3 regions of the Paenibacillus sp. FSL H8-0175 genome follow, and region 3 is predicted to be linked to each of the others. Evidence: predicted binding sites of a transcription regulator. Region 3 holds the regulator's gene; each other region holds the start of a gene.
The links. The regulator Rex, encoded in region 3, represses fermentation and respiration genes when NADH is low (regulators of the CRP and FNR family bind a similar motif). The targets are predictions, from matches to a motif close to TTGTGAAATATTTCACAA.
Positions count from the first base shown of each region.

Region 1 (3,289 bases), 2.4 Mb from region 3:
GTGATACAGACCGATGCGGCGATTAATGAAGGAAACAGTGGCGGCGCATTAGTGGATCTGGATGGCAAGGTCATTGGAATTAACACAATGAAGATTTCAGATACGGGTGTAGAGGGTCTGGGTTTTGCAATTCCTGCGAATCATGTGATAGATATCGCTAATGAGCTGGCTGAAAAAGGACATATTGCCCGTTCGTACTTGGGTGTATATTCAGTTGATTTGAACAATCCGTACGTTCCACTAGCAGAAGATCAACGCAATGAATTGAACCTGCCGAACAGTGTTAAGGATGGAGTAGTTGTTCTAGAAGCCGTTGGCCCTGCGAAGGAAGCTGGACTGCAATTCAATGATGTCATTACCAAATTTAATGATCAATCAATCATATCTACCCTTTCTCTTCGCAAGTACTTATATAATCATACGAAGATCGGTGATGATCTGAAAATTACTTACTATCGAAACGGCGAGGCCAAACAGGCAACAGTTAAACTTCTTGAAAAACCACAGGAATAATATGCTGGAAGTCGGTATATAATGATATAGCAGTTACGACAAGTAGAGCGGACTACCCCTTCGATTCCGAGGGGGTACCTTCTTGAAAAAGCGGATAAAAGTAACGTTTTTGGAAAAGCTATTTTTCTAAAACCATGATAATTATGCCAGAAAAAGGATCTATTTAGGGAATAAACACTAAGTGGCAGCCCTTACATTGGAAGGTAATACTTATTAGGGCAAAAACGGATATATTCGGATGCTTGCTTGCCTTTGCTAATCAGGTGTGGTAATATGATATCAATCATACATTTAGTCCCTAATTCTCGCATTGAAAAGGGCTGTCATATTTGGTAATACAACCTTTTTCAATGTGTGAATTTTTTCTTTGTTTGAAGATAAAAAGAACATATTAATTTAAATTTGTGGAGGTAACACACATGCAAACAGGTACAGTTAAATGGTTCAACGCAGAAAAAGGATTCGGATTTATCGAAGTTGAAGGCGGAAGCGACGTATTCGTTCACTTCAGCGCAATCACTGGCGACGGCTTCAAAACTTTGGACGAAGGCCAACGCGTTGAATTCAACGTTGTTCAAGGCAACCGTGGACCACAAGCCGAAAACGTTGTAAAACTGTAATAATAGAAGAAACCGTCCCAGCTTGTGAAAGTTGGGACGGTCTTTTTATATCTAGTTACTCACTATTGACTTACAGGATGGGAGGAACGGCAATGAACTACCGGAAGAAACCTTTGGAAGAAATACCGGAAGAAAATACCGCAATTTGGGCATGTACCAATGAGGGATGCAACGGATGGATGAGGGATAATTTCGCATTTGAACATGCGCCTTCTTGCCGTCTATGTGACTCTCCAATGGTTCGCAGCACGAAGATGCTACCCCAATTGCTTAATTCGAATGGCGATCTCAAATCGCTGAAGAAGGGTATTTCCATCTAACCAATACCTAAATGAGTCAAGCATTTAATAGAACGACGAACCACTCAAGACGGGTAAACCGTCTTATTTTTTTTGCTTTCTTTATGCTAAATTGTGATCTTTGTCACAAATCATTTGAATTTCACCGTTAAATGACTATCTTTATGTGACATTTATCACAAAAAGAAGTTTAAATTTTTGACAGAATATAATTAACGAAAAGGGGAGAAGGAAGGGACAAATATGGATACAGTAATGCTGTCGCGTATACAATTTGCGTCGACGACAATATTCCACTATTTCTTTGTACCGGTATCAATCGGACTAGCGCTCTTGATTGCAATCATGGAGACAATGTACGTTAGAAAAGGTAATGAAGAGTACAAAAAAATGGCGCAGTTCTGGGGAAAGCTATTCCTCATCAATTTTGCAGTAGGGGTAGTTACAGGGATATTGCAGGAATTTCAGTTCGGGATGAACTGGTCCGATTATTCACGTTTTGTTGGTGATGTATTCGGGGCTCCACTTGCAGTTGAGGCATTGGCAGCCTTTTTTCTGGAGTCTACTTTTATTGGGATATGGATATTCGGTTGGGATAAAGTGTCCAAGCGAGTACATTTACTGTCCATCTGGCTGGTAGCATTCGGTACGATGTTATCTGCATTCTGGATTCTAGCGGCTAACTCTTTTATGCAGCATCCTGTGGGTTTTGCGATAAATAATGGACGTGCAGAAATGAACGATTTCTTCGCGCTTATTACGAACGGACAATTGCTGGTTGAATTCCCACACACCGTACTGGCTGCTTATGCAACAGGTGCTTTTCTTGTAACAGGTATTAGTGCTTATAAAATATTGAAGAAACAAGAGGTTTCTTTCTTTAAGAAGTCTTTTCAGATTGCAGCCATCGTAGGGATTATTTCTTCTATTGGTGTAGCTGTTGCTGGTCACGCCCAAGCGCAATATTTGGTTGAAACTCAACCAATGAAAATGGCAGCTTCCGAAGGACTGTGGGGTAAGAGTGGTGACCCGGCACCTTGGACCGTATGGGCAAACATTGATCCAGAGAATCAAATCAGTACTGGAGAATTTCAAATTCCTTATATGCTGAGTTTCCTTTCATACAGTAAATTTTCCGGTGAAGTTAAAGGTATGCTTGAGCTGCAAGCGGAGTATGAGCAAACCTATGGCCCCGGTGATTATATTCCACCTGTACGTACGACATTCTGGAGTTTCCGGATCATGGTTCTAGCAGGAACGTTAATGATTGTATTGGGAATGTATGCTATGTACTTAATGTGGCGCAAAAAAATGGACCGTCCGAACACTTGGTTTATGCGGTTTATGTTATGGGGCTTGTTGCTTCCTCCGATTGCGAATACAGCCGGTTGGGTTATGACCGAATTCGGGCGTCAGCCATGGACGGTATTCGGACTGATGACAACGGAAGACAGTGTGTCGCCTAATATTACAAGTGGTCAAGTTCTGTTCTCCGTGATTTCTTTTACAACGATTTATTTAATTCTAGGATTAGTGTTGGTCGGATTGTTTATTAAAGTGATTAAAAAAGGTCCTTATGCAATGGATAACGATCACGGCGATTCGAATGATCCATATAACGAGGAGGGTTCCCATGATATCTCTTAATGAATTGTGGTTTGTGCTGATTGCAGTTCTGTTTATAGGGTTCTTCTTCCTGGAGGGTTTCGATTTCGGCGTAGGGATGGAAACACAAATTCTCGCTAAAAATGATACAGAGCGCCGTGTTCTGATTAACTCGATCGGACCCTTCTGGGATGGGAATGAGGTATGGCTTATCACAGCTGCGGGTGCAATGTTTGCGGCTTTCCCCGAGTG
Region 1 is NZ_CP150299.1:7,115,312-7,118,600, reverse strand. It holds gene MHH46_RS31585 (S1C family serine protease) at 1-513, shown strand, start outside; gene MHH46_RS31580 (cold-shock protein) at 933-1,133, shown strand; gene MHH46_RS31575 (cold-shock protein) at 1,226-1,453, shown strand; gene MHH46_RS31570 (cytochrome ubiquinol oxidase subunit I) at 1,676-3,079, shown strand; gene cydB (cytochrome d ubiquinol oxidase subunit II) at 3,066-3,289, shown strand, end outside.
Region 1: the regulator Rex is predicted to act here: its motif matches at 1,597-1,614, upstream of MHH46_RS31570 (cytochrome ubiquinol oxidase subunit I).

Region 2 (3,289 bases), 320 kb from region 3:
CTATTATGGAAACTAAACAACCTAATGATAGAATTTCGGATTTACAGCATAAGCAATCGGTGCAACCTGGATTTACTCCAGATGCCCTGGTAAAAGATATTGTGCTGCAATTCCCAAAAGCTGCGGATTATTTCAAGTCCAAACGGATTGATTTCTGCTGTGGAGGCGCCAAACCTCTTGCTGAAGCAGCTGTAGAGCGTGGACTAGATCAAGAGATGATCATTAGTGATCTCAACAAGCTGTTCGAGGAATATCCGGTACCTCAAGAAGAACTCGCATGGAACACAGCACCTTCTGCAGAGTTAATCGAGCATATCGTGAGTAAACATCACCATTACCTGCGTGAAGAGCTGCCCCTGATTAGCCAAAATGTAACTAAGGTATACCGGGTTCATGGCGGAGATTCCCCTCATTTAGAAGAGTTATATAGTTTGTTTAATGCACTCAAGGAAGATCTGCTTCAGCATACAGCTAAAGAAGAGGAAGACGAGTTTCCAAAATTATTAGCGTATGATGCCAATCCAAGTGAAGAAGGGCTGACCATACTTCGTGAGGCATTAGTTGACCTTGAGAGTGAACATGACACAGCAGGCGAACTATTGAGACAAATACGCAAAATAACAGCTGATTTCACCCCACCGGCTCATGCTTGTACAACCTATCGTTTGACTTATGCCCGGCTAGAGGAGCTGGAGAGCATGACTTTTGAACATGTTCATCTGGAGAATAATATATTGTTCCCTAGATTCCAGTAGAAAAAATGAGTTTTCATAGAGTCCCTTAGGGGACTTTTTTTATATTTGAGAACAAAGCTTATTTACGTTATTCTTAAATAGACAGTATGCATAACTTACTACAAGCCTGAGACGCTGTGTGGTCATTAGGCGGGACAAGGCGGTGTCACTATGCCCACGAAATATATGTGGAGGTTGTTACTAGGATTAGTCATCGTATTCATAATAGGTGGGTGTTCCACTCTTGCTGACATTAATAATGAAGGGAATAATGGCTTAGCAGGATCAGACGGGCCTACGCTTTCGCTTATCGTTGCGGGAAATGACTTGCTTACCAACCCTTTGGACAAGCAGCTTAGCGAGAGCTACAGAAAAGGGATAACGATCTTTGACCTACTGAAAGGTAGTGGGAAGGCCACCTTTTCTGAGGATAACACAAGCATTCTAACGGTAAATAATATTTCACTCGGTCCAGGAATGAATTGGGAGCTGCAAATGGATGGGGAGACCATTGGACCTGAGGATTGGGGTCGAACAGTCGGGCATGAATCAAAATTAGTAATTACGGCGATGTCTAAGGAACAAGAGGAACCCCTTCAAATTGTGTTGTTGACCGTGAATGGTGGAAGTGAGCAAGTGAATTTGAATCATTCATATGTTATGGGATTTACTGAAGATTTAACAGTGAGAGGTTTGTTGAAGAACAGCAGTGTGGTGCAGTTGACCGAAGACAACAAAAAGGTGTTATCCATTGGTGATTATACTCCCCTTAGCAATGAAGTTTGGAAGATGAAGGTGAATGGGAAGCAGCTGCTTGAGAATGGAATGGACATGAAGCTTAGAGTGCAGGATGAATTGGAGATTTTATTGGCTATACGTTAAAAAAAGTACATAAATGCCAGATCTACGGTTGCTCAGAACCCGTGATCTGGCTTTTTTAATTGGAAGTTATAACCTAATAAAGTTGTCTTATTTTTATGTGAAAACATTCACATTTAATGTGACTGTAATCACAATCTCTCTTAAATTTTGAAATGTATAATTCCATTATGTAGAAGAGAAGTTGAAGCAAAGTTCAACAAGAACGGATAAGACTGAGGAGGCACCTAACCATGGCAGCGAAGAGAGAAAAATTAGTATTAGTCGGCAACGGTATGGCAGGCATAGGTACGCTAGAGCAGATATTGAAGCTAGGTGGAGCTTATGACATTACGGTCTTTGGAAGCGAACCTCATCCCAATTATAATCGGATCATGTTGTCCTATGTTCTCGAAGGCAGCAAAACCATCAATGATATCATCCTAAACGACTGGAATTGGTATGAAGATAACAACATTACCTTGCATACTGGAACAACAGTTACGCGAATTGACGAGCATTCCAAGCAAGTAATTGCGGATAACGGTATGGCTGTTTCTTACGATAAAGTGATTATTGCAACGGGTTCGAATTCATTTATTTTACCTGTGCCTGGTTGTGATAAGGAGGGCGTAGTGGGTTTCCGGGATATTGCAGATTGTGATGCGATGCTGGCTGCGGCTAAACAATACAACAAAGCAGCGGTAATCGGCGGGGGCTTACTTGGTTTGGAAGCGGCAAAGGGTCTTGTGAACCTTGGCATGGACGTTACTGTAGTGCATCTGATGGAAGATCTAATGGAGCGCCAGCTGGATCGTAATGCCTCCTCTATGTTGCAGGCTGAGCTAGAGCGTCAAGGCGTGAAATTTGCTATGGGCAAACAAACAGTAGAATTGACCGGGGAACAGAGAGTAAGTGGATTACAATTTAGTGATGGCACTTCACTTGCGGCTGATTTTGTAGTTATGGCTGTAGGCATCAAACCGAATATAACTGTGGCAAAAGAAAGCGGAATTGCTGTTAATCGTGGGATTGTAGTGGACGATTATCTGCAGACCTCTATGCAAAATGTATATTCCATTGGCGAATGTGCCGAACATCGCGGAGTTTGTTACGGATTAGTAGCGCCGCTCTTTGAGCAGGGGATGGTTCTAGCTAAACATCTCTGCGGAAGCGACACAAACCCATATGAAGGTTCTGTTGTCTCCACCAAATTAAAAATTTCCGGAGTGGATGTATTTTCTGCAGGTGAGTTTATGGATTCTCCTGAACATACTGTAATCTCAAGCAAAGATGAATGGAAGCGAACCTATAAGAAAATTCTGCTCAAAGACAATGTCATTGTTGGTGCAGTCCTGTTCGGGGATGTGACAGAGTCGGCTAACCTGCAAAAGTTAGTAAAACAAGGCGCTGTAATGACCGATGAAATTTATACAGAGGTTATGGGTACGGGCTGCTGCGGAAGTGGAGCCAAAAAGAGCACATCCGTAGAAGCGATGGCGGACGAAGAAATCGTTTGTGGCTGTAACGGGGTTACGAAAAAAGCGATTGTGGATGCGGTCATAGAAAATGGTTTTACTACTGTGGACGAAATAAAAGCATGTACAGGAGCGACGCGCTCTTGCGGAGGTTGTAAACCGGTTGTAGAACAAATTTTACAATTTGTCCTGGGTGATAGTTTTGAGCAGTCTGCCAAG
Region 2 is NZ_CP150299.1:5,062,219-5,065,507, reverse strand. It holds gene ric (iron-sulfur cluster repair di-iron protein) at 60-755, shown strand; gene MHH46_RS22640 (hypothetical protein) at 906-1,616, shown strand; gene nirB (nitrite reductase large subunit NirB) at 1,847-3,289, shown strand, end outside.
Region 2: the regulator Rex is predicted to act here: its motif matches at 1,712-1,729, upstream of nirB (nitrite reductase large subunit NirB).

Region 3 (3,289 bases):
AGAACTGACCCCAGGAGGATCCATTTTTTCCTTTTCTTCAAGGTACAGCTCCCTTTCTAGTAATATATCTTTTTTGATTATATAACACACCCGCGCGTTTATCCAAAATTTCATAATTTTCTAGCTTTCCCAGCCTTAAAAATACACAAAAGGCCGCAACTTTTGCTAAAAGCAAAAAGTCACAGCCTATTATTTATTCGTTATTCTCCAGACTTAACGCTTCAATAAACCTTCGAAGGCTTCTTGCGCTTTACGCCGGATAGCTTCCTCATCCAGGGTTAAGCATTGTCCATGCTTGATGACCTGTTTACCATTCACCCACACATGCTCAACATCCTTAGCGCTAGCAGAGTAAACTGCATGAGACAACAGATCTGTGTGTGGCAGCAAATGCGGCTGATCGATATCAATAGCAATGAAATCTGCTTTCATCCCTCCAGCAAGTCTGCCTACATTATTTAAAAAGATGGACTGCGCGCCATATTCTGTAGCCATACGCAGAGCTTCTGGAGCAGGGACAGCCGTTGGATCACCGCTGACACCCTTATGAATGAGAGCTGCAAGCCGCATCTCTTCAAACATATCCAAGTTATTGTTGCTTGCCGCGCCATCCGTGCCAAGAGACACCTTCACACCAGCTTTTAGAAGATCAGTAACCCGAGCCACTCCGCTAGCCAGCTTCAAATTACTGCCCGGATTATGAGATACACCCACATTATGGCGAGCCAAGATCTCAATCTCTTCATCATTTAAATGAACACCATGTGCAACTATCGAGGGACGTGTGAACATTCCAAGCTTCTCTAAGTGAGCTACAGGACGCAACCCGTAATCCGCCACATTTTGTTCCACTTCACGTTTCGTTTCGGACATATGCGTATGCATTGGTAAATCCAGATCATGCGCTGCCTGCACGAACTTAACCAGGAAGTCAGGAGGGCAAGTATAAGGGGCGTGTGGCGAGATCATAGTAGTAATTCTACCGTCAGCCTTTCCATGCCAGTTACGGGCAAAAGAAATCGCTTCCGCAAGCTTGTGATTCTGTACATCCTCTGGACATAACCCGATCACACCACGCATCAATACGGAACGGATACCTGATAACTCAGCTACCTCGGCTACTCGGTCCATATGATCATACATATCGAGGAAGGTCGTAGTTCCACCCTTCAGCATTTCCAATACAGATAAGGAGGTTCCCCAGTATACATCATCACCGGTGAACTTTTCCTCCATTGGCCACATCTTCTCCTGAAGCCACACTTGTAGCGCTAAATCATCTCCATATCCACGCAGCAAAGACATCGCCGCATGACCGTGTGTGTTTACAAGTCCAGGCATGAACAGCAGACGGCTGCCATCAACCACTTGCACTCCAGCTTCCATCTGAGGCTCTTCTTTTCCTATGTAAGTGATTAAATCATCTTCAATAGTCATATATCCACTCAGAACCGGCTCATCCGTTCCCGGAGTCAGAAAATACCCGCCCTTAATTATCGTTTTATTGTTGTTCATGTTCACTTTCTTCCTTTCCATCCCGCAAGTAATAAGCAAGACTTTGCAGATCAGTTGTAAAATCAGCTGCATGCACCCGGATATTCGGTGGTGTCTTCAGAATCACAGGGGCAAAGTTCAAAATCGCTTCAATCCCAGAAGAAATGAGGATATCTGCTACATTTTGAGCTTCTGAATCAGGTACGGTAATAATGGCAATGCGAATACCTTGCTCACGAATTGTGCTGCCTAGTTCATCCATCGGTTGCACAGTAAGTGAGTTGATCTTACGTCCAACCTTAGGAGCGTACGAATCAAATATAGCCGTGATTTTCATAGTATCTTTGAGATATGCATTGTAATTAGACAAGGCATGTCCGAGATTACCTGCTCCAACTAAAGCTACATTAAGCTGTTGATCCAGCTTCAGGATATGACGGATTTTCTCAATAAGATACGTTACATCATAGCCGATACCTTTTCTGCCGAAGTCACCAAAATATGCTAAATCCTTACGAATCTGTGCGGGATTAAGATCAAGCTTTTGCCCAAGTTCCTGAGAGGAAACTGTTAATATTTCGCGATTCTGGAGATCATTCAAAAAACGCAAGTACACAGGCAGTCTGCGAACAACGGCTTCTGATATTTTATCCGATTTCATATTTTTCCTCCTAAAAATAGTAATGTTCTTGTGAAAATCCATATTCAAACGTCTACCTCTCCTTATTAAGGACGGTACTGTAACACACCGCCCTTAAGGATAAGGAGGAGCTAAACTGAAGACGAGCGTTTTAAGAAGCGCCGCCATCCTCTAGCCATTCCGCTATGCGTGGGACCATTTGATCAGTAAGCATATGCTCCATTTTGGGACCAGGCAATGAATAAAGGAAATACTTCCCGTAATGAGATTCAATAACCCTTGTATCATAAACAATAACTATTCCGCGATCCTGCGCCGTGCGAACCAGTCTTCCGAATCCCTGCTTAAAACGAATAACCGCTTGAGGAACAGATAATTTCATGAACGGATTCTTCTTCTGGGCCTGTAATAACTCCGACTTCGCTTCCGCCAACGGGTGATTCGGCGGTTGAAATGGAAGTCTCACGATGGCCAGGCAAGTCAGTGCTTCACCTGGAATATCTACACCTTCCCAGAAGCTGCTCGTCCCCAGCAATACGGATGCTGCACTGTCCTGAAAGCGGCGGATCAGCTTGCTCCGGCTGCCACCTTCCACGCCTTGACCAAGCACCGTAATCTCTTGTGAGGCTAAAGCCTCTTTAAGCGGATCATATACCTGACGCAGCATTTTATAAGAAGTAAACAGAACCAGCATCCGCCCACGTGTTGTTTTAGCAGCTTCCGATAATGACTGTACGAGTGTATCGACAAATCGAGCATCGCCCACACTGCCCTTCACACTAGGAAAATCACGCGGTATAACTAGCAGTGCCTGCTCGCGATATTTAAAGGGAGATGGAAGGAGTGAGGTCATTAGACGTCCCTCTTCTGCAGCTTCGTTAAGTCCGAGATTATCAATCATAAATTGAAAAGATTTATCTACAGATAGCGTCGCCGAGGTAAGCACGATGCTTTTTTTCTTATCGAAGAACAACTCTTTAAGCTGGATGCTAACATCCACAGGGACGGCATACAGCTGTAGGGATTTGCTACGGTAATTTCCATTTGCCTCCAGCCAATATACTACATTATCGTCATTCAGCCCCATAAAGAATCTTACTTGCTCACGTATGGAAGCCAAATCTTTAAATAAACCGCTAATATCAGTAACAAGGC
Region 3 is NZ_CP150299.1:4,737,329-4,740,617, forward strand. It holds gene MHH46_RS21090 (amidohydrolase) at 214-1,515, opposite strand; gene MHH46_RS21095 (redox-sensing transcriptional repressor Rex) at 1,502-2,155, opposite strand; gene dinG (ATP-dependent DNA helicase DinG) at 2,286-3,289, opposite strand, start outside.